3 regions of the Streptomyces sp. DT190 genome follow, and region 2 is predicted to be linked to each of the others. Evidence: riboswitches for the same ligand, from Rfam matches in the RefSeq annotation. Region 2 holds a riboswitch; each other region holds the start of a gene.

Region 1 (7,459 bases), on a different contig from region 2:
TTCGGCGTACGAGCGGCGCAGTTGCTCCTCGTGCGCGAGGTCGAGGCGGACGCCGCCCAGGTCGGCGCGGTGCCTGAGGTGCGGGGCGGTGGCCTTGAGGGCCACGGGGTAGCCGAGGGCGCGGGCGGCGTCCGCCGCGGCGTCCGCGGTCGGGGCCGGCAGGGCGCGGTGGACGTCGATGCCGTAGTGCCCGAGCAGGTCGCAGGTCTCGTCCGTGCCGAGCGTGAGTCCCTGCCCGCGCGCGAGCAGCCCGTCGATCAGGGCGGCGGCGCCCTTCTCGTCGATGTCGTCGTACTCGGGCACCTTGCCCGGGTCGGCGGCGTCGCGCCGCCACAGCGCGTACCGGACGGCCTGGCCGAGGGCGCGGACGGCGCGTTCGGCGGCGGGGTAGGCGGGGATGAGGTGGGCGTCCTCGGGAGCCTCGGCGGCGGCCGGCCCGGCGGTGGCGGACCCGGCCGTGGCAGACCCGGCGGTGGCGGACCCGGCGGCGGCCGGCCCGGCCGTGGCGGACCCGGCCGCGGGAGGTCCGGCGGTGGCGGACCCGGCCGCGGCAGTCCCGGCCGTGGCGGACCCGGCCGCCGGAGATGCGGCCCCCGCGGACGCCGGTTCGGAGGTGGTGGGCAGCGGGGGTTTGTCCGCCTCCGCCTGGGGCGCCGTGCTCGCCGCCGCCGACAGGGCCTCCGCGAGGCCGCCGAGCTCCACGTGGACCACCAGGACCGGCTTGGCCGGGGCGGCTGCCGCGGCCGAGCGCAGGGCCTGGGCCAGGGCCGCGTCCGCGACCGAGCCCTCCCCCACCGCCGGGATGGCGGTGACGACCACCGCGTCGCACCGGTCGTCGGCCAGGGCGCGTGAGAGGGCCGCGTGGAAATCGGCGGCGGAGGCGGCCGTGGTCAGGTCCTGCGGGGGGTGCGGCCGCAGTCCTTCGGCGAGGCAGGCGTCGTACGTGAGCAGGCCGAGGGACTCGGAGTTGCCGAGGATCGCCACCCGGGGGCCGGCGGGCAGGGGCTGACGGGCGAGGAGCAGGCCCGCGTCCACCAGCTCGGTGATGGTGTCCACCCGGATCACGCCGGCCTGCCGCAGCAGGGCCGAGACCGTGGCGTGCGGCAGCCGGGTCGCCCGTACGGCGTGCCCCTGCGGCGCCGCTCCGTGCCGGGCGCCCTGGACCACGACCAGCGGCTTCGCGGCGGCGGTCCGGCGGGCGAGGCGGGTGAACTTGCGGGGGTTGCCGATGGACTCCAGGTACATGAGGACGACGTCGGTGTCGGGGTCCTCGTACCAGTACTGCAGGACGTCGTTGCCGGAGACGTCCGCGCGGTTGCCGGAGGAGACGAAGGTGGAGACGCCCGTCACGCCCGTGACGCCGCCGCCGCGCCGGTGCAGCCGGGACAGCAGGGCGACGCCGATGGCGCCGGACTGGGCGAACAGGCCGATCCGGCCCGGGCGGGGCACCTCGGGGGCGAGGGAGGCGTTGAGCCGCACCCGGGGGGAGGTGTTGATGATGCCGAAGGCGTTCGGGCCGATGATGCGCATGCCGTACGTGCGCGCCTGGCGCACGAGGGCCCGCTGGCGGTCGCGCCCCTCGGGGCCGCTCTCGGCGTACCCGGCGGAGACGACGACGAGTCCCTGCACGCCGTGTTCGCCGCACTCGGTGACGACCTCGGGGACCTGCTCGGCGGGTACGGCGACGACCGCGAGGTCCACGGGGCCGTCGATGTCCCGCACGGAACGGTGGGCCGGCACCCCGTCGAGCTCCTTCTGGTCGTCGGGGAGGGCCTTGTTCACGGCGTGGAGGCGGCCGGTGAAGCCGGCGTCCCGGATGTTGCCGAGGACGCTGCGGCCCACCCCGCCCGGGGTGCGTCCGGCGCCGATGACGGCGACCGAGCCGGGGGCGAGCAGCCGCTGCACGGACCGTGCCTCCGCGCGGTGTTCGCGCGCGTACTGCACGGCCAGGGAGCGGTCGGTGGGCTCCAGGTCGAACTCCAGGCGGACCACGCCGTCCTCGAAGCTGCGCTTCTGGGTGTACCCGGCGTCCGTGAACACCTTGATCATCTTGGTGTTGGCGGGCAGCACCTCGGCGGCGAAACGGCGGATGCCGCGCTCCCGGGCGACGGCGGCGATGTGCTCCAGGAGGGCGGAGGCGACGCCGCGGCCCTGGTGGGCGTCCTGCACGAGGAAGGCGACCTCGGCCTCGTCGGCGGGTGCGGACGCGGGCGTTCCGTCGGCGCCGATCCGGTCGTAGCGTACGGTGGCGATGAACTCGCCGCCGACCGTGGCCGCGAGTCCCACCCGGTCCACAAAGTCGTGGTGCGTGAAGCGGTGGACATCCTTGGCGGACAGGCGAGGGTACGGCGCGAAGAAGCGGTAGTACTTCGACTCGTCGGAGACCTGCTCGTAGAAGCTGACCAGACGCTCGGCGTCATCGACGGTGATGGGCCGGACGCGCGCGGTACCCCCGTCGCGCAGCACCACGTCGGCTTCCCAGTGGGCGGGATACTCGTGCCGGTCCGGCGAGGTCTGCATGGGCCCCAGAGTACGGCTAGCGCCTGACAACGGCGCGAGGCAGTCTGTGGAGGGCGTCAGTCGGGTCGAGGCCGCGACCCGACGGCACCCGCGGGGCGGAACGACAGGTCCCGCCCCGGGCTTCACGTGTGGGAAACTGGTCTAGACAACCCTGAACAGCGAAGGGCAGCAACACATGGCTGAGCGCCGCGTCAACGTCGGCTGGGCCGAGGGCCTCCACGCCCGCCCCGCCTCCATCTTCGTCCGAGCCGCCACGGCCGCAGGCGTCCCGGTGACGATCGCCAAGGCAGACGGCAACCCCGTCAACGCGGCCTCCATGCTCGCCGTCCTGGGCCTCGGCGCCCAGGGTGGCGAGGAGATCGTCCTCGCGTCCGACGCCGAAGGCGCGGACGCCGCCCTGGACCGGCTGGCGAAGCTGGTTTCCGAGGGCCTGGAGGAGCTGCCCGAGACCGTCTGAGTCGTTCGAGCGGCTTTCACGGGTGAAGCCGCGCCGGCCTTTCGGGCCGGCGCGGCTTCACTCATTTCCGGGAAGCGGAGCGCCTCGAATTCACGCGGCGCACCGGACCGCCCGAAAAAGGCAGCAGAATAAATCCCCCGCGAAACTGCCACTCTTTGTATACGGCTTCCGTGTTAATGCCGCAGGCTCGCCGTGTTTACGGGATGTTGCGAGTTCCTCACACGCTCGCCGCGGTCCCCCGGGGCGCCCGGCCGCAGCCGGTGGGCGGACCTCGCGCGCTCGGCGTGCAGCACCGTGACCGCCCGCGCGCGCTCGCTGTCGCCGCGCGCCACCGCGTCCACGATCGCGCCGTGCTCGGTCCAGGACTCCACCGGATCGGCCGGCGCCTCCACCGCGTACATCCAGGCGATCTTGTGGCGCAGCTGGGTGAGCATCGCGATCAGGGCGGGACTGCCGGAGGCCTGGGCCAGCGTCTCGTGGAACCAGCCGCCCAGGGAGCGCAGATCGTCGCTGGTGCCCCGGCGGGCGCGCTCCTGGCCCAGCCGGACCAGGCCGCGCAGGACCTTCAGATGGGCCTCGGTGCGGCGCTGGGCGGCACGGGCCGCGCCGAGCGGCTCCAGCAGCGCGCGCATCTCCAGCAGATCGGCGGCCTCCTGCTCGGTGGGCTCGGCCACGCACGCGCCCGCGTGCCGCCGGGTCACCACGAAGCCCTCGGCCTCCAGCGTGCGCAGGGCCTCCCGGACGGGGACGCGCGAGACGCCGTAGCGGCGTGCCAGGAGCTCCTCGGTGAGCCGGCTGCCGCGCTCGTGGACACCCGCGACGATGTCGTCCCGGATGGCCGTGCACACCGAGTGCGCGGGAATACGCATGACCCGACCTCCGCTTAATCCCCGTGAAACGTCGAAGAGTGACGCGTGTTCCGTGACTCTATTGCAATCAGCCGGAATTTCCGACGGCAGCCCGGAATCCATGGATATTTTTTGGACACGGCGTCCGGAGAATGCCGAAAGGCCCCGGCTCGGCGAGCCGGGGCCTTTCGGATGCGCAGGAGGTGGCGTCAGAGGTTCACGCCGTGCGAGCGGAGGTAGGCGAGGGGATCGATGTCCGAGCCGTACTCGGGGCTGGTCCGGGCCTCGAAGTGCAGGTGCGGGCCGGTCACGTTGCCGGTCGCGCCGGACAGGCCGATCTGCTGGCCCGGGGTGACCTGCTGGCCCACCGAGACGCCGACGGACGACAGGTGGCCGTACTGGGTGTACGTCCCGTCGTTCATTTTGATCACGACCTGGTTGCCGTAGGCGCCGCCCCAGCCGGCCTCGACGACCGTGCCCATGCCGACCGCGTGGACGGAGGTGCCGGTGGCGGCGTGGAAGTCGATGCCGGTGTGGCTGCCGGAGGACCAGACGGCGCCGCCGGCCTTGTAGCCGGTGGAGACGTAGGAGCCCGGGATCGGGGACACGAAGCTGTTGAGGCGCTTGCGCTCGGCCTCGCGGGCGGCGCGCTCCTTGGCCTCGCGGGCCTTCTCGGCGGCCTCCTTGGCCTTCCGGGCCACCTCGGCGGCGCGCTCGCGCGCGGCCTCCTCGGCCTTCTTCTTGGCGGCGGCCTCCTCGGCCGCCTGCTTCTGCGCGACCGCCTGGGCGTCGATCTGCTGGGCCACCGTGTCGCCCATGGTGATGACGGGGGTGAGGCCGGTCTGCTCGACGGCGGGCTCATTGGCGGCGAAGGCCGGGCCGGCGACGGTGCCGATCACACCGGTGGTGGCGAGAGCCGCGACGCCCGCCGCGCGGGCCGTGCCGCGCTGGATCCTGCTGGGGCGGCGATGCTTGCCGGTGGCGCGAGTGAACGCCATGAAGTGGCTGGTCCTTTCCTTCCCTCTCGCCTACCGGGTTAGCTGACGGGTTCGGAGCAGGAAGGTCTCCTACGGGCCCCCTCGCGACTCGCGCGGGCGCCCGATTCACCCCAGGGACTGCGTGGGTCCCCGGCTCCCCTGGCTCGCGCCGTACGGGGACTCGGCGATGACTGTCCGGTGCCGCGGGTGCGGCGCACTGCCTGACGAACAGCCCGGACGACGCTAAGCGGGGCCACTTTCAATTCCCAAACGGATCGCGGCTTTTGTAGCGCATCCCACAGGGCAGACGGGCAACTCCCGCCCCAATTCGGGCATAAAGGAGCCCTGGTGCCTTAGAAGACAACCAGGGCCCCTGCGCGCGGGCCGCTACTCGGCGGCCACGACCGTGACGGCGCCGATGCCGAGGGCCTCCACCGGGGCCTTGATCTGCGCCGCGTCGCCCACGAGGACGGTCACCAGACGGTCCACGGGGAAGGCGCTGACGACCGCCGCCGTGGCCTCCACCGTGCCGGTCTCGGTGAGCCGGCGGTAGAGCGTGGCCTGGTAGTCGTCGGGCAGGTGCTGCTCGACCTGGTCGGCCAGCGTGCTCGCGACGGCCGCCGCGGTCTCGTACTTCAGCGGTGCCACGCCGACCAGGTTCTGCACGGCCACGTCCCGCTCGGCGTCGGTCAGCCCCTCGGCGGCGAGGGTGCGCAGCACCGTCCACAGGTCCTGCAGGGCGGGGCCGGTGTTGGGGGTGTCCACGGAACCGCTGATGGCGAGCATCGAGGCACCGGTCCCGTCCGGCGCGGACCGCAGCACCTGGGCGAAGGACCGCACCCCGTAGGTGTAGCCCTTCTCCTCGCGCAGGACCCGGTCCAGGCGGGAGGTGAGGGTGCCGCCGAGGCAGTACGTGCCGAGCACCTGCGCGGGCCAGACACGGTCGTGCCGGTCCGGGCCGATCCGGCCGATCAGCAACTGCGTCTGGACGGCGCCCGGGCGGTCCACGATGACGACCCGGCCGGTGTCGTCGGCGGTCACCGGCGGCACCGGCCGCGGCTCGGCCGACGAACCGGTCCAGGAGCCCAGGGTGTCGGCGAGCAGGGCGTCCAGGTCGATGCCCGTGAGGTCGCCGACGACCACGGCGGTCGCCGTGGCGGGACGGACGTGCTTCTCGTAGAAGGCGCGGACGGCGGCGGAGTCGATCGCGGCGACCGTCTCCTCGGTGCCCTGCCGGGGCCGCGACATGCGCGAACCGGCCGGGAACAGCTCCTTGGAGAGCTCCTTGGCGGCGCGGCGGGAGGGGTTGGCCAGTTCGTGCGGGATCTCGTCGAGGCGGTTGCGGACCAGCCGCTCGACCTCGCTGTCCGCGAACGCGGGCGCCCTGAGGGCGTCGGCGACCAGACCGAGCCCCTTCGCGAGCCGGGAGGCCGGGACCTCCAGGCTGATCCGGACACCGGGGTGGTCGGCGTGCGCGTCCAGGGTCGCGCCGGCCCGCTCCAGCTCGGCCGCGAACTCCTCGGCGGAGTGCTTGTCGGTGCCCTCGGAGAAGGCGCGCGCCATGATCGTGGCCACGCCGTCCAGGGCGGCCGGCTCGGCCTCCAGGGGCGCGTCCAGCAGCACCTCCACGGCGACGACCTGCTGGCCCGGGCGGTGGCAGCGCAGCACCGTCAGGCCGTTGCCGAGCGTGCCGCGCTCGGGGGCCGGGAAGGCCCACGGCCGGGCCTCGCCCGCCTGCGGCCGGGGGTGGAAGTCCATCGTGGCGAGCTCGGTCACTTGGCCGCCTCCTCGTTCTCGTCGCCGGCCGCGGCTGCGGTGTCCCCGGCGGTGTCGGCGTCGTCGGTCTCGTCAGCGGTCTCGTCGTTCTCGTCGGCGACGGGCTCGTAGACGAGCACCGCGCGGTTGTCGGGGCGCAGGCGGGCCTTGGCGACCTCCTGGACCTCCTCCGCCGTCACCTCCAGGACACGCTGCACGGCGGTGAGCGCCAGCTGCGGGTCGCCGAACAGCACGGCGTAGCGGCACAGTTCGTCGGCGCGGCCGGCGACCGTGCCGAGCCGGTCCAGCCATTCGCGCTCCAGCTGGGCCTGGGCGCGCTCCATCTCCTCGGCCGTGGGGCCCTCCTCGGCGAACCGGGCGAGCTCCTCGTCGATGGCGGCCTCGATGACCGGCACCTCCACGTCGCCGGACGTCTTCACGTCCAGCCAGCCCAGGGAGGGCGCCCCGGCGAGCCGCAGCAGGCCGAAGCCCGCCGCGACGGCCGTACGGTCGCGCCGTACCAGGCGGTTGTACAGGCGGGAGGACTCGCCGCCGCCGAGGACCGTGAGGGCCAGGTCGGCCGCGTCGCACGCGCGCGTGCCGTCGTGCGGCAGGCGGTAGGCGGCCATCAGGGCGCGCGCCGGGACGTCCTCCTCGACGACCTCGCGCAGCTGCTCGCCGATGATCTCGGGCAGCGAGCCGTCACGCGGCGCGGGCTTGCCGTCGTGGCCGGGGATGGAGCCGAAGTACTTCTCGATCCAGGCCAGGGTCTGCTCCGGGTCGATGTCCCCGACCACGGAGAGCACGGCGTTGTTCGGCGCGTAGTACGTGCGGAAGAACGCGCGCGCGTCCTCCAGGGTGGCCGCGTCCAGGTCGGCCATGGAGCCGATGGGGGTGTGGTG
Region 2 (7,459 bases):
GCGGCGGCGCTCATAGCGATCGTCGCCAACAGCTTCGCCACGAGATGGATAGCGACCGCGACCGCGGACCCGTCCAGCGCGGACACCCTCGGCGCGACGGTGATAGCGCCGGTGGTCGAGGAGTCGGCCAAGGCGGCGGCCGTGCTCCTGGTCTTCCTCTTCCGCCGCCGCGACTTCACCGGCATCGTCGACGGCGTGGTCATAGCCGGTGTCACCGCGACCGGCTTCGCGTTCACGGAGAACATCCTCTACCTGGGCACCGCCTTCGGCACCGACCAGCTCACCGGCGGCAGCGGCATCGCCTCCGTCACGGCGGCGACCTTCTTCGTCCGCATCATCATGTCGCCGTTCGCGCACCCGCTGTTCACCGTCCTGACCGGCATCGGCTTCGGCGTCGCGGCGCTCTCCGCGGACCGCCAGCACCTGCGCCGCGTCGCCTTCCCGCTCGCCGGGCTGCTGCTGGCGATGGGGATGCACGCGATGTGGAACGGCTCGTCGGCGTTCGGGGAGTACGGGTTCTTCGCCGTGTACGCGGCCTTCATGGTGCCGATCTTCGCGCTGCTGACCTGGCTGGTGATCTGGACGCGGCAGCGTGAGCTGCGGACCGTGCGCGCGGAGCTGCCCGCCTACGCGGTCGCCGGCTGGCTGGCCCCGACCGAGCCGTACGCGCTGGGCTCGATGCGGGCACGCCGGATCGCCCGCCAGTACGCACGCCGGCACGCGGGGAAGGCGGCGGCCCGGGAGGTGGCGCGGTACGAGGCGTACGCGACGTCCCTGGCGTTCCTGCGGCACCGGGCCCGCCGCGGCCGGGCGGGATCCGACTTCGCCGTACGGGAGATGGAACTGCTCGCCGAACTGTGGCGCCGCCGGGAAGCGGCCCGCCCGGCCCTGGACCACGCGGCCCGGATCACGGCCCCTCCGACACCGGTGACGCCCCCGTCGTGGCCGATGCCCGGGACGTACGGCCAAGGCCACCCATACGGCCACACCTACGGCCACACACCCGCCCACGGCCACCCCACCGGCTACGCCCCCCGCCCCACCGCGCACCCGGCATACAACCCCTACAGGTCCTGACCCCAGACCGGGCTCCGGCCCTCAGAACCCGCCCCCACCCCCGCAGCCCGCAACCCCACAGCCCACAGCCCAAAGCCCGAAAGGAAAGACCGGCAGCCCTGACGCCGGGGGGGCGTCGTCAGGGCTGCCGGTGCTTCTCGAGGTGCTCGGCGCTTACGGGTTGAGGCCCTTGTCCCGCAGCCAGGCCATCGGGTCGATGCCGCTGCTGGAACCGCCGGAGTGGACCTCCAGGTGCAGATGCGCCCCGGTCACGTTGCCGGTGGCGCCGACGCGCCCGATGACGTCACCCGTGCTGACCTTCTGGCCGACGCTGACGCCGATGGACGACTGGTGCGCGTACCAGATCTCCGTGCCGTCATCGAGGGTGAGGACGGTCTTGTAGCCGTACGAGCCGTTCCAGCCCGCCTCGGTGATGGTGCCGCTGTGGACCGCCTTGATCGGCGTGCCCGTGGGGGCGGCGAAGTCCAGTCCGGTGTGGTAGCCGGAGGACCAGTAGGCGCCGGCCTGGCCGAAGCTGGAGGTGATGGTGTACGAGGAGGTCGGCAGCGTGTACTGCTTGGCGAGGGCGGCGAGCCGCTCGGCCTCGGCCTTCTTGCGGGCCTCTTCCTCCGCCTTGCGCTTGGCCTCGGCGGCCTTGGCCTTGGCTTCCTTCTCCGCCTTGGCGGCGGCCTCGGCCGCGGCCTTCTCCGCGGCGGCGGCGGCCTCCTCGGCGGCCTTGGTCTCGATCTGCTCCTGCTGGTGCTCGACCTGGGCCATGATCCGGGCGCGCAGGGCCTCACCGGCGCCGGAGCCGCTCTGGTCGGTGTCCGCCGCGGCCGTGGTGAGGTCGCTGAGCGGAGTGGCGGAGCCTTCGGGGGTGTCGTCGTCCGAGATGAGGGAACCCACCGAGGGAAGGTCCGGCACGGAGATCGACACCGGCGGCTTGCCGGTCTGGGCGCTGGCCATGCCGCCGGCGCCGACGGCGGCTATGACGCCGACGCCCAGGACGGTGGAGCTGCGGGCGAGCCCTCCGCCGCGCTGCTTGGTGACGCGATGCCGGCCACGGACGGGACGGATGGACTCCGCGGTGGGGTTCCACTCCTGGAACGGGCCCTCGTCGGTGCGCTGACCGCCGTAGCCGAAGACTTCGGTGTCGCGCTGTTCCGTCGCGAACGGGGCCGCGGGGGCAGGCCGGTTGGACGCCACGTGGGCGTACTCCTTTCCTTCCTTCTCGCCTACCGGGTTAGCTGACGGGTTCGGAGCAGGAAGGTCTCCTACGCGCGTATACCGGCCGTGCTTCCACGGCGGCATCCGCTCGATTCACCCCAAGTGGTGGTTCCCCGGTTCCCTTTCGGGATTCGGCGCGTGCGCACGGAGCCGCCTTCTGTGACGGCTGGGACGACCGCGCTGCGTTATCGAACGTTAATGGAGGCGCGGTGCGTATTCCAGCGGTTCCGCTTGATCATTAACGTTTTTCACGTGGACTTACCTGCCATGACTGGCTTAAATCGGGCGAGTTGACTGCCCCCCAGGCGCCACAACAGTTCTGACGGTGTGTCAGTTGTTATGCACAGAGGGAGGATTCGATCACCCTGTGTGAGGACCGGTGTGCCGGTGACGGCGAGGGCCGAACACGCCGAGGGCCGGAACCCTTTCGGATTCCGGCCCTCGGCCTTCAGTAGCGGGGACAGGATTTGAACCTGCGACCTCTGGGTTATGAGCCCAGCGAGCTACCGAGCTGCTCCACCCCGCGTCGTTGTGACTCCAGTGTACGCCATGCGCAGGACAGCTCGTGCCACACCCGTCCCCGGGTGCTCAGGACAGCAGGTGGCGGTTGGGCGCCTGGGCCCGCTCGGCGTGCTCCGGCAGGACCACGACCTGCGCTCCGGCGGCGGTCAGGACACCGCTGCCGTCGGCCGCCGCCACGAAGGTGTCCGGCTCGCGCCAGGCGGTGACCACCCGGCGCACGCCCGCGTCGAGGATCAGCCGGGCGCAGGGCGCGGGCCGGGAGGCCCGGCGGGCACAGGGCTCCAGGCTGGAGTACACCGTCGCGCCGGCCAGCCTCGGGTCGGCCGGGTCGGTCTTGGCCAGGGCCGCCTCCTCGGCGTGCACGACCGGGTCGCCGCCCTCGCGGGAGTGGCCGCGGGCGAGTTCCGTACCGTCGGCGGCGACCACCACCGCGCCCACGCTGAACGCCGTGTCCGAGGGCGGGCAGCGCTCCGCCAGTTCGCACGCCAGGGCCAGCCAGTGGTGGTCGGCGGCGACGGGCAGACCGCCGGTGCCCGGGGCGGTGGGCGCGTAGCGCATGAGGACGACGTCCTCGATCCGCCGCGTCTGGAGCAGCCGGAGCCGGCCGCCCTGGTAGCCGCCCGGCCCGAAGAGGCGGGGGGCCTGCGGGTCGCCCACGAAGAGCGGGGCGAGGACCAACTGCAGTTCGTCGGCGAGGCCCTGGGTGAGCAGCTGGGTGTGGATCAGGCCGCCGCCCTCGACCATGAGCCGGCCCACGCCCCGGACGTCGTGCAGGTGGGTGAGGAGCCGGCGCCAGTCGAGATCCGGGCCGAGCGGGACGACGTCGGCGGCGATGCCGAGGGCCCGGGCCCGTTCGGCGCCGCGGTCGGTCGTGTACAGGACCTTCTCGCCGCCGGTGTGCCAGAAGCGGGCGTCCGGGTCGAGCTCGCCGGAGCCGCTGACGGTGACCTTGAGCGGGTACTCGGGCCGGCCGGCGGCCACCCGAGCGGCGCGGCGCCCGGGCGAGTTCACCAGCAGCCGCGGGTTGTCGGCGCGGATCGTCCCGGCACCGACCAGGATCGCGTCGGCGGCGGCGCGTACCTCGTCGACCCGGTCGAAGTCGGCCGGGCTGGACAGCAGCAGGCGTTCGGGACCGGTGTCGTCCAGGTAGCCGTCGAGGGAGACGGCGGCGGACAGCAGGACGTACGGGTGGGACATCGGCGCTCCGCGGCTGGTCGGGACGGCGGACGGGACAAGACTTGGTTCAAGTTTGAAACAAACTTACACTGGCGGCATGACGACCCGCTGGCTCACCCCCGAGGAGCAGCGCGCCTGGCGCGCCTACATCGCCGCTTCGCTGCTCCTGGAGGACGCGATCGACCGGCAGCTCCAGCAGGACGCCGGCATGCCCCACCTTTACTACTCCATCCTGTCGGTCCTGTCGGAGACTCCGGAACGGCGGCTGCGCATGACGGATCTCGCCGAGCGGCTGAAGATCACGCGCAGCCGGCTGACGTACGCCGTGACCCGGCTGGAGAAGGACGGCATGGTGCGGCGCGAGGCGTGCGCGGACGACCGGCGGGGCAGCGTCGCGGCGCTGACCGACGAGGGGTTCGCCGTACTGGAGCGGGCGGCGCCGGGCCACGTCGCGACCGTGCGGAGCTTCCTGTTCGACCGGCTCAGCCCGGAGCAGGTCGGCCAGCTGGAGGAGATCTCCGCGGCGATCGCACACGGGTTGCAGGAGGACGGGGGACGGCCGGACGCGGACGAGGTGCCGTGGCGACGACGGTCCTCGGGCGCCTGTTCGTGACGCACGCCACACCGGGGCACCCCTTATTGCTTCAACTTTAAAGCAAGCGTAGGGTTCCGGTCGTGGGTCTGCTTCAAATCTGAAGCAACCCGGCAGACGGCTGTGCAGCCGAACAGGAACGGAACCCGGAGGCCCCGCGTGCCCGACACCCCCAGCGTCCTCGCCACCCCGCGCTCCCGCGTCCGGGTCCCGCTGCGCTTCCACGACGGCTACGAGGCCGACGCCGAGCTCGTCACCTTCCACGGCCTGGCCGACGGCCGGGAGCACGTGGCCGTCGTCCTGGGCGAGCCCGGCCCGGTCCCGCTGGTGCGACTGCACTCGGAGTGCCTGACCGGGGACGTGTTCGGCTCGGCCCGCTGCGACTGCGGCCCGCAACTGCGCGAGGCCGTCGAGCGCATCGCCGAGCGCGGCGGCGTGCTCCTCTACCTCCGCCAGGAGGGCCGGGGCATCGGCCTCTACAACAAGCTGGACGCGTACGCCCTGCAGGACCAGGGCCTGGACACCTACGAGGCGAACGCGGCGCTGGGACTGCCCGAGGACGCCCGCGACTACACGGCCGCGGCGCAGATGCTGCGGGCCCTCGGCGTCGGCGAGCTGGACCTGCTCTCCAACAACCCCGACAAGGCCGCCCAGTTGCGCGCCCTGGGCGTCGGCGTCCGCGACCGGATACCGACCGGCGTCTTCACCACCGCGCACAACGTCCGCTATCTGCGCGCCAAGGTCCTGCAGACGCAGCACACGCTGCCGCTCGCGGCGCTGACGGAGCTGAGCGCCGGCTGAGCCACCCGGGTCCGATCCGGCGCCGAACGGGACTGCTTGCCACTCGGCTCTACGGGTACAGCCTTTGAATGAGGGCGACCTCCGCAGTACCCGGAGCTTATGGAAAGTGACCGTTTCGTGACCGATCTCGACGGCCCCGGAGACCACCGGGCAAGGGGACGGAGCGATGGCCCGGAAGCCGTCGCGGCACAGATCGCCGATGCCGTGGAGAGCCTGACGGCCCTGTGGGCGGTCGCCGCCCAGGAGGCCTCGCTGCGACTGTCCCCCCATCAGCTGCGCGCGCTGCGCACCCTGCAGGCGGCGCCCGGCCTGAACCTGACGTCCCTGGCCGACCGGCTGGACATCGGACTGCCCACGGCCAGCCGCCTCTGCGACCGCCTGGCGGCCGCCGGCCTGCTGGAACGCGCCCCGCACCCCGGCACCCGCCGCGAGGTGCAACTCCGGCTCACCGCCCACGGCCAGCGCATCCTGAGCGATGTGGCGGTGCGCCGCGCCCAGGCCCTCACCGCGGCACTGGAGGCGATGGCACCGGCGGAACGGGCCGCGCTCAGCCGCGGGCTGCGGGGGTTCCTGGCCGCCCGGCGGACCGCGGTCCCCCGCGTGGACGGGACGGAGGGGCCGCGGGGGCGACGATGAGCGCGGGACGTGCCCGGCCCCGGCACGTCCCGCGCTCACCTCTCACCCATGGGCCTCAGCCGGTCGCCAGCATCCCCGACCGCAGGCGGGCCACCGTGCGGGAGAGCAGCCGGGAGACGTGCATCTGCGAGATGCCGAGCCGGGCGCCGATCTCCGCCTGCGTGAGCTCCTCCACGAAGCGCAGGTGCAGGATCAGGCGCTGGCGCTCGTCGAGTTCGGCGACCAGCGGGGCCAGGGCGTGGAAGTCCTCGACCAGTTCCAGCGCCGGGTCCTCCCCGCCGATGAACTCCGAGAGCTTGGTGTCGCTCTCCTCCGCGTCACCGGTGATCGTGGCGTCGAGCGAGGAGGACAGGTAGCCGTTGGCGGCGATCTGCGCCTCGACGACCTCCTCCTCGGACAGGTTCATCAGCGCCGCCAGCTCCGCGACCCGGGGCGCGCGGCCCAGCCGGGACGCCAGCTCCTCGGTGGCCTTGGCCAGCTCCGTACGGGCCTCCTGCAGCCGGCGCGGCACGTGCACCGCCCAGGAGGTGTCCCGGAAGAAACGCTTGATCTCACCGACGATGTAAGGCACCGCGAAACTGGTGAACTGCACCTCGCGGGAGACCTCGAACCGGTCGATGGCCTTGATCAGGCCGATCACGCCGACCTGGACGACGTCCTCCATCGACTGGCCGCCGGAGCGGAACCGGCGGGCCGCGAAGCGCACCAGCGACATGTTCATCTCGATGAGCGTGTTGCGCGCGTACTGGTATTCGGGAGTGCCTTCCTCCAGCACCGCCAGGCGGTCGAGGAACTGTCCCGTCAGCTCGCGCGCGTCCTGCGGAGGGACCTTCTGCGGCTCCGCGATCTGCGGCAGCTCCTCGCCTGCGTAGGTGGCGGAATCCGTCGTCGTGCCGATGCGCGTGGTCGCGGTCACGGGCCCTCCCTCGTAGTTCCGGCCCGCTCCGATCCCCCGACAGGCCACCTCCACCGCCGCTACCCGCCCTCGCCCCGGTCATGCCCCGCACCGGCCCTGCCGAGACGTAGACCACAGTCGGCGCAGGTCGGGGCGGTGTCGGGGTATCCGCACGACAGGTGTGTCGGTACGAACGGGAGGCGGGCGGTTGCGGTGCGGCGAAAGAGACCGGGGGACACGCGGAACGGACAGTTGTCGTTTGACAACTATAGTCGTGGAGCCACAAAGTAGCGGTGCCGAGCAGGTGACGGGAAGAGCCCGGAAGGGACGGCCCGGAGCCGCGGCGGGCAGTTCAGGCAGTCCGGGTACCGGACGCACGGGAGTCGTCGGAGTCGTCGTGTATCTGGGCCGCCGCCGCGTCGCAGAACGCCTCCAGACCCTGCAGCAGCGCGACCCGCTTGGCGGCGGGCATCTGGTCCAGCACGGCGCGCAGCGCCTCCTCCCGGCGCGCGCGCAGATCGGCCAGGAAGGCGCGGCCCCGGCCGCTGAGCCGC
Region 3 (7,459 bases), on a different contig from region 2:
CGCCCGCCGCGCCCGCAGATAGCCGACAGGCCCGTACAGCATCCCTCTGCGCTGCAGCCGCGACAGCCGCCGCGGCCAGGGATGCGTCCGCACGTCGTGATCGCCCGGCGTGCTCCCGCCCTCCGTCTCGCGCACGGCCGTCAGCGCCCGCGCGTGGGCCAGGCCGCGCGGCAGCCGCGCGAGGAACGCCGGCAGCAGCGCGGGCCGGTTCACCAGCACCGCGGTCAGGTACGCCGTGAGCCCGGCGCCGTAGCCGTAGGCCTGGGTCTCCAGGTCCCGCCAGGTCTCCCGGTGGTGGTGCCAGACCAGGGCGTACGGCGTGTACCGCAGCCGGTGGCCCGCGGCCAGGACCCGGACGAAGCCGTAGAGGTCGTCGCCGCCCCGGGCGGCCGTCCCGGCACCGGTCGCCGGGTCGAAGCCGCCGACCGCGCGCAGCACCTCGGTACGGAACGCCATGTTCGCGCCCGAGCCGAACCGCCCCGCCGTGAACGGGAACAGCGGCTCGTCGCCCGGCGGGTCCGCCGGGTCGTACGTCCTTGGCGTGAAGCCCTTCGCGAAGCCGCCGTGGCTCTCCAGCAGCACCTGGGCCGGTGTCGTCAGCCGCGCGGGCAGGATCAGCCCGGTGCTGCACCCCAGCCGGGGGTCGGCGGCGAACGGCGCGGTCAGCTCGGTCAGCCAGCGCGGGTCGGCCACCACGTCGTCGTCCGTGAAGGCCACGACCTCGCCCCGCGCGGCCGCGAGACCCGTGTTGTGCGCGACGGCCAGGCCCGGCACCGGCTCGCACACGTACCGCACGCGCTCGGCGTACTTCCGCTCGATCAGCTCCCGCGTCTCACCGGTCACGGGCGCGTTGTCCACCACGACGATCTCGCACCGCGGATGGTCCTGGGCGAGCAGCGAGTCCAGCGCCCGGGCCAGCTGCCCGGCACGCTCCCGGGTGGCCACGACGACACTCGCGTACGGCGGTTCCCCCGGCGTATCGGTCTCCACGCCGGCGCACTCCACGCCGGCGCACTCCGCCCGGGCCCGCGCCGCCAGCACAGCCCGCGGATCCGCGCCCTCCGGGACCCGCCCGAGCAGCGTGCCCACCGGGCGGCCATACCGTCTGACCAGGACGAACACCTCGCCGGACGTGATCGGCCGGCTCCCCGGGCCGGATCTGAGCACCGCCTCCTCGCCGTCCAGGTCCACCTCGGCGACCTGCACCGCCCCGATGGCCAGGAACCGCCGTATCTCCTCCTGCGCACGCGCCGAACGGGCCATGCGCCCTCCCCCCTCGTCGTCAGGTACGGCGCAGCCGGGCCGCGCCCTTCAGCGTCCGCGCGGCCAGCGCCGCGAGCCGCGGCCGGCCGCGCACGAAGCGGTGCGCGCGGCGCGCCGGCTCGCGGCTCAGCCAGTGCAGCGCCGCGCCCGCCCCCGGCCGCGTCACCGCGCCCTCGTACACGGGCAGTTCGCCCGTCCTCAGCGCGTCCTTGTACGCGGCCGCGCCCCGCCCCAGGTCGAGCGTGCCGATGCCCTCGGCGGCCGCCGCCGCCGCCATGCGCAGGTGCAGCACCAGCCCCGGCGAGTACTTCGCGAACTCCGGCTCGTAGGCCGGGAACCAGCAGGCCAGCACCGATGCCGAGCGCAGCCCGAAGTGCGCGGCGACGGGCCGCCCGCCCGCGTACAGCACGGACAGCGTGCCGCTGCACTCCGGCGCCCGGGTGCGGGCCAGGTGCCCGACGAGCCGGGTGATCCACTCCTGCGCGAACCGGTCCCGGCGGCCGGTCCTGCGGTACTGCGCCGACTTCCAGTCCATGAGCGTGCGCAGCGCGGCCGGGTCGCGCTCGTCGAACACGAACCGCACCTCGCCGACCTGCCGGCCCAGCCTGCGCTCCTTGGCCAGCGTGGTCTTCAGGAACTTGGGCGACTGGGCGCGCAGCACCGACTCGTAGGTCTCGTAGCCCTTCTCCACGTCGACGACGTAGGTGGCGTGCTCCTCCGCCGCGTACGGGACGAACAGCCGCTGCTCGGCCTCCAGGTTGTCGAAGGCGAAGGACGACAGGGAGCAGGCCCGCAGCAGCCGGTCCGCCTCCAGGTCCAGACCCGGGCGCAGGATCGCGCCCTGTGCGTCCGAGACCCCGAGCCCGATGGCCCGGCCCTGCCCCAACAGGCCGCGCTCGAAGGGCAGGAAGCCGGCCGGCTCCGGGCCCTCGTGGACCACCGCGACCCGGGCCTGCGGCCTCACCAGACCGACGGCCTCGGTGAACTCCGGCTCCATGAAGGGGTTGCGCGGAGACTCCGAGGCGGCGCGCAGCGCACGCCAGCGCTCCTTGTCCTTTTCGCCGAGTTCCCCGGCCCCGGCCACGCGAATGCGCCCACTGCTCAACCTGACCCCCCGATCAAGTCCCCCCTGGACACTTGGAAGGTACCGCTCGATGCGGCCCCTCGGGTAGGTAGCGGACCATGTTGTTGCCAACCGGTGCAGAGGCCCCCAACCGGGCAATCGGTGTGAGCCGTGTGATGAAACGAACGGGCGCGTTGTCCGTATTCTCTGATCATGGCCGCACCCCTCGCATATTCACTCATCGCCACCGACCTGGACGGGACGCTGCTGCGCGGCGACGACACCTTGTCCGACCGGTCCCTCGCCGTACTCACGCGGGTGGCGGACGCCGGTGCCCAGCACCTCGTGGTGACGGGCCGCCCGGCGCCGAGAGTGCGGCCGCTCCTGGACGACCTGCGCTGCACGGGGCTCGCGGTGTGCGGGCAGGGCGCGCAGGTGTACGACGCCGGCGCGGACCGGCTGCTGTGGTCCATCACGCTGGACCGGGAACTGGCCGAGACCGCCCTGGGCAAGATCGAGGCCGAGGTGGGGCAGGTGTACGCGGCGGTCGACCAGGACGGGGTCGACGGGCTCACGCTCATCGAGCCCGGCTACCTCATGCCGCATCCGACGCTGCCCGCGGTGCGGGTCGACCGGCGCGACGAGCTGTGGGGCGAGCCGATCAGCAAGGTGCTGCTGCGCCACCCCTACCTGTCGGACGACGAGCTGGCGGCGACGGCCCGTTCGGTGGTCGGGTCACTGGCGACGGTGACGATGTCGGGGCCCGGCACGGTGGAGCTCCAGCCGTGCGGGGTCACCAAGGCGACGGGCCTGGCGCTGGCCGCCGAGCACCTGGGGCTGCGGCCGGCCGACACCATCGCCTTCGGTGACATGCCCAACGACATCCCGATGTTCGACTGGGCGGCGCACGGCGTGGCGATGGCCAACGGCCATCCCGAACTCAAGGCCGTCGCCGACGAGATCACGCTGTCGAACGAGGACGACGGCATCGCCGTCGTCCTCGAGCGACTGCTGGGCGGGAGTGCTCAGTACGGGCCGTTGACGTTGTCGATCGAGCCGTAGCGGTCGGCCGCGTAGTTGCAGGCCGCCGTGATGTTGGCGACCGGGTCGTACGGGTCGTAGGGGGTGCCGGGCACGTGGTAGGCGGCGAAGGTCGGGTCGATGACCTGGAGCAGGCCCTTGGACGGGGTGCCCTTGGCGGCGTTCGAGTCCCAGTTGTTGATCGCCTGCGGGTTGCCGGACGACTCCCGCATGATGTTGCGGTAGATCCCGTCGTACGAGCCCGGGATGCCCTTCTGGGCCATGATGTCCAGCGCCTCGCGGATCCATCCGTCGAGGTTGTTCGCGTAGGTCTGCGCGGCGGCCGGGGTGGCCTGCGTGACGCCGCCGGCCGGCTTGGCCGGGGCGGACGACGGGGTCGCCTTCTCCGTGGCGGCCTCGGCCGTGGCGACCTTCAGCTTCAGACCCGGGCGGATCAGCTTCGGGTCGTCGCCGACGGCTGCGCGGTTGGCCTTGTACAGCTGCTTCCAGCCGCCGGAGACGTCGTACTTCTCCGCGATGCGGTAGAGCGAGTCGCCCTTGGCCACGGTGTACGTGAGCGACCCGGCGGGCTTGACCGCCTGCGGCACGCTCTGCGCGGCGGGCGCGCTCTGGGGTTCGGCGGCGGTGGCGTGCGTGGCGCCGAGGAGCGGGAGGGTCAGTGCCGCTCCGCCGGTGCCGGCGGCGACGACACCACGGGTGATCGGGTTCCTTCTGGGGCGACGGTGCTTACCTCGTCCGGGCATGGCGATGTTCCTCTCCGGCGCCTGCGAGGTGAGCTGTCGGGTTCGGGCCGGGAGGTGCCCGGCCGCACACGGCGTGGTGCTGTCGTGCGCGGCTTCACCCCGAGCCGGTCCCTGTCACGGACCGGCGACTTACCTGGGTCCCCCGCTCCTGCCCTGCGTGAGTGAGTCGGTGTGTGTGGGGAGTCCGGGCGGTGGCAGGATTCGGCGTCCGCCGGACTGGGCCGGAACGTATGCGAGAGCACATGCCGGGAACAAGCACCGGAGTCACACCGGGCGCCTGTTGACCTTGGTCCGGGGCCGAGGGGGCGCTTGATCCTTTGCGCCTGCCAAGGCTCAACTCGCTTTCCGGGAAAGGGGGAACCCCTCGATGCCCCGCTGGTGGCGCGGAAGGGCCGAAGTGATTCAATTCACTGATCGCGAGCCGGGGCGCAATGTTCCGCAAGGGGAATTTGCTTCATCAATGCCGCAAATCTCGCATAGGTCACGAATTCCCGGAAAGTCGGAACATGTCTGTTCTTATGAGCTGATCGAAAACATGGCGGTCGTGATCGGATACCGCCCGGCCTGTAACCATGGGCGCTGGCGGTGATCGAAACGTGACCGGATACGCTGACTCGAGTGATGGCAGCGACCTATCGACAATCCGCGTAAGCACCGGCAGACACCAGCAGACAGGAGACCCCTCGTGACCGACGTCGGGCCGTTCGGGCTGAGCGTGCGGGACCAGGCTCTGGAAGCCGATGTCCAGGCCGGACTGGCGGCTGTCGAGGAAGGCTTGCTAGAGGCGACCAAGAGTGAGGTGCCCTTCATCACGGAGGCCGCCCAGCACCTGGTGCGGGCCGGCGGCAAGCGGTTCCGGCCGCTGCTCGTGATGCTCGCCGCCCAGTTCGGCGACCGGCACGCGCCCGGGATCGTGCCCTCGGCCGTGGTCGTGGAGCTGACCCACCTCGCCACGCTGTACCACGACGACGTGATGGACGAGGCCGCCGTACGCCGCGGGGTGGACAGCGCCAACGCCCGCTGGGGCAACTCCGTCGCGGTCCTCACCGGCGACTTCCTCTTCGCGCGCGCCTCGCACATCCTGGCCGACCTGGGCCCGGAGGCGGTGCGGGTGCAGGCCGAGGCGTTCGAGCGGCTGGTGACCGGGCAGATCCTGGAGACGGCCGGACCGCAGGACGGGCGCGACCCGGTCGAGCACTACCTGGACGTGCTGGGCGGCAAGACCGGCTCGCTGGTGGCGGTCTCCTGCCGGTTCGGCGCGATGATGTCGGGCGCCGACGAGACGGTCGTGCACGTGCTGACCCAGTACGGCGAGCGGCTCGGCGTCGCCTTCCAGCTCGCGGACGACGTGCTGGACATCGCCTCCGACTCCCACGAGTCCGGCAAGACCCCCGGCACCGATTTGCGCGAGGGCATCCCGACCCTGCCGGTGCTGCGGCTGCGCGAGCGGGCGGCCCGGCTCGGCCTCGCGGAGGACGTCGCCCTGTGCGAGCTGCTGGACTCCGACCTCACCGACGACGACCGGCACGCCGAGGCCCTGCGCCTGCTGCGCGCCCACCCGGCGCTCGAACAGGCCCGCCGGGACACCGTCCGCTACGCCGAGGACGCCCGCTCCGCGCTGGCGCCGCTGCGCGACTGCGCCGCGAAGACCGCGCTCGTGGAACTGTGCGACGCGGTGGTGCACCGGGCCGGCTGACCGCCCGCCGACCCCCGACCCCTACGGGTCGGGGGAGAAGCCGACCCTCCGTGTCATACCCCAGCAGTACGCGGAGTTGAGTCCGGGGTCTGACGTATCTCCCTGGCGGATTTGGTCAGATGGAGACCACGGAACACACCACTCCTCACCAGTTCGGGTGAGAATGGCGGCTCAGGGACGAGTGCGTGGACGACACGGACAGCCGCCGCCGACCACGGAGGTAGGGCACACATGGCACCGTACGCATCCGACGACAGCACGACCGGCGGGGAGGTCGACGAGCAGCACTCCCGGCGGCGCAAGGCCGCGCGGTACGTCGTCCCGGTCACGGTGGTGGGGGTGGCGGCCGCGACGATCGGCCTGGTCCCCGCACTCGCCGACTCCGGTGACCCCGACCTTCCGAAGATCACCGCCCAGCAGCTCATCGAGAAGATCGCCGCGTCGGACACCGAGCAGCTCTCCGGCACGGTGAAGATCAGCACCGACCTGGGCCTGCCGAACCTCGGCGGTCTGGAGTCCGGCCTGATGTCCGGCGCCGCGGGCCGGGACGAGGGCGGCTCCTCCGCCGATCCGACGGCCAAGCTCACCGAACTGGCCTCCGGCACCCACACCCTGCGCGTCGCCGCCGACGGTCCCGACCGGCAGAAGCTGTCGCTGCTGGAGGACGCCGCCGAGTACAGCGTCGTCCACAACGGCAAGGACGTCTGGGCCTACGACAGCAAGTCCAACGAGGTCTACCACGGCACCGCCTCCGAGAGCGCGGAGCACGGCGAGGAGCAGCAGCCGCCGGCCACCCCGAAGGGCTTCGCCGAGGAGGCCCTGAAGGCCGTCGACGGCACGACCTCCGTCACCGTGGACGGCACCGCCCAGGTCGCAGGCCGGGACGCCTACAAGCTGCTCGTGAAGCCGAGGCAGTCCGGCTCGACGGTCGGCGCGATCACCGTCGCCGTGGACGCGGAGACGGGCACGCCGCTGAAGTTCACGCTGACCCCGGCGAGTGGCGGCGCGGCCGTCGTCGACGTGGGCTTCACCCAGGTCAGCTTCGCCAAGCCGGCCGCCTCGACCTTCGACTTCACCCCGCCGAAGGGTGCGAAGGTCACCGAGGAGAAGGACGCCGGCGAGCACCTCGGCAAGGGTTCCCACAAGGGCCTGGAGCAGCGCTTCGGCAAGGACGGGGCGCCCGGGCACGCTCCCGGGGCCGGAAAGGGCCACGGTGAGGGCCCCGACGGCATGAAGACCATCGGCGAGGGCTGGAACGCCATAGCCACCTTCGACACCGGCGGCGAGGGCGTGCCCTCGGGCGACGCCGGCGGCGAGTTCGGCGGCTTCCTCGACTCGCTCGGCGACAAGGTCACCGGGAAGTTCGGCTCGGGCACGGTCTTCTCGACCCGACTGATCAACGCCCTGGTCACCGACGACGGCAAGGTCTACGTGGGCGCCGTCACCAAGGACGCGCTCGTGAAGGCGGCCGACGCCGGGAAGTAGGTCTCCCGCGCGCACGGGGCGGCCGCCCCGCACCGGCGCGGGACGTCGAGAGAACGAGGAAGCCGATGGGCGAACCGTCCGCCACGGAGCCGGAGCGGCGGGGCGAACAGGCCGGGGAACCGGCCATCGCCACCCGCGCGCTCACCAAGCGCTACCGCGGCGGACAAC

The links. A riboswitch is a leader RNA that binds a small molecule or an ion and turns the genes downstream of it on or off. The one in region 2 is predicted to bind cyclic di-AMP.
Region 1: linked by a shared signal. The riboswitch ahead of ACPXCS_RS09245 (M23 family metallopeptidase) and the one ahead of ACPXCS_RS03375 (M23 family metallopeptidase) in region 2 are both predicted to bind cyclic di-AMP.
Region 3: linked by a shared signal. The riboswitch ahead of ACPXCS_RS26570 (transglycosylase SLT domain-containing protein) and the one ahead of ACPXCS_RS03375 (M23 family metallopeptidase) in region 2 are both predicted to bind cyclic di-AMP.

Annotation. Positions count from the first base shown of each region.
Region 1 covers NZ_JBNCNM010000003.1:536,956-544,414, forward strand. Annotated here, with positions in the region: gene ACPXCS_RS09230 (GNAT family N-acetyltransferase) at 1-2,520, opposite strand, end outside; gene ACPXCS_RS09235 (HPr family phosphocarrier protein) at 2,696-2,977, shown strand; gene ACPXCS_RS09240 (GntR family transcriptional regulator) at 3,151-3,846, opposite strand; gene ACPXCS_RS09245 (M23 family metallopeptidase) at 4,035-4,823, opposite strand; cyclic di-AMP (ydaO/yuaA leader) riboswitch at 4,836-4,999, opposite strand; gene ACPXCS_RS09250 (M16 family metallopeptidase) at 5,190-6,578, opposite strand; gene ACPXCS_RS09255 (M16 family metallopeptidase) at 6,575-7,459, opposite strand, start outside.
Region 2 covers NZ_JBNCNM010000002.1:1,519-8,977, forward strand. Annotated here, with positions in the region: gene ACPXCS_RS03370 (PrsW family intramembrane metalloprotease) at 1-1,077, shown strand, start outside; gene ACPXCS_RS03375 (M23 family metallopeptidase) at 1,231-2,262, opposite strand; cyclic di-AMP (ydaO/yuaA leader) riboswitch at 2,274-2,430, opposite strand; tRNA gene ACPXCS_RS03380 (tRNA-Met) at 2,736-2,809, opposite strand; gene ACPXCS_RS03385 (dihydrofolate reductase family protein) at 2,872-4,002, opposite strand; gene ACPXCS_RS03390 (MarR family winged helix-turn-helix transcriptional regulator) at 4,079-4,594, shown strand; gene ACPXCS_RS03395 (GTP cyclohydrolase II) at 4,733-5,374, shown strand; gene ACPXCS_RS03400 (MarR family winged helix-turn-helix transcriptional regulator) at 5,492-6,010, shown strand; gene ACPXCS_RS03405 (RNA polymerase sigma factor SigF) at 6,066-6,926, opposite strand; gene ACPXCS_RS03410 (MarR family transcriptional regulator) at 7,258-7,459, opposite strand, start outside.
Region 3 covers NZ_JBNCNM010000017.1:13,351-20,809, reverse strand. Annotated here, with positions in the region: gene ACPXCS_RS26585 (glycosyltransferase) at 1-1,263, opposite strand, end outside; gene ACPXCS_RS26580 (GNAT family N-acetyltransferase) at 1,283-2,368, opposite strand; gene ACPXCS_RS26575 (HAD family hydrolase) at 2,540-3,388, shown strand; gene ACPXCS_RS26570 (transglycosylase SLT domain-containing protein) at 3,352-4,110, opposite strand; cyclic di-AMP (ydaO/yuaA leader) riboswitch at 4,114-4,292, opposite strand; gene ACPXCS_RS26565 (polyprenyl synthetase family protein) at 4,796-5,806, shown strand; gene ACPXCS_RS26560 (LolA family protein) at 6,038-7,291, shown strand; gene ACPXCS_RS26555 (ATP-binding cassette domain-containing protein) at 7,357-7,459, shown strand, end outside.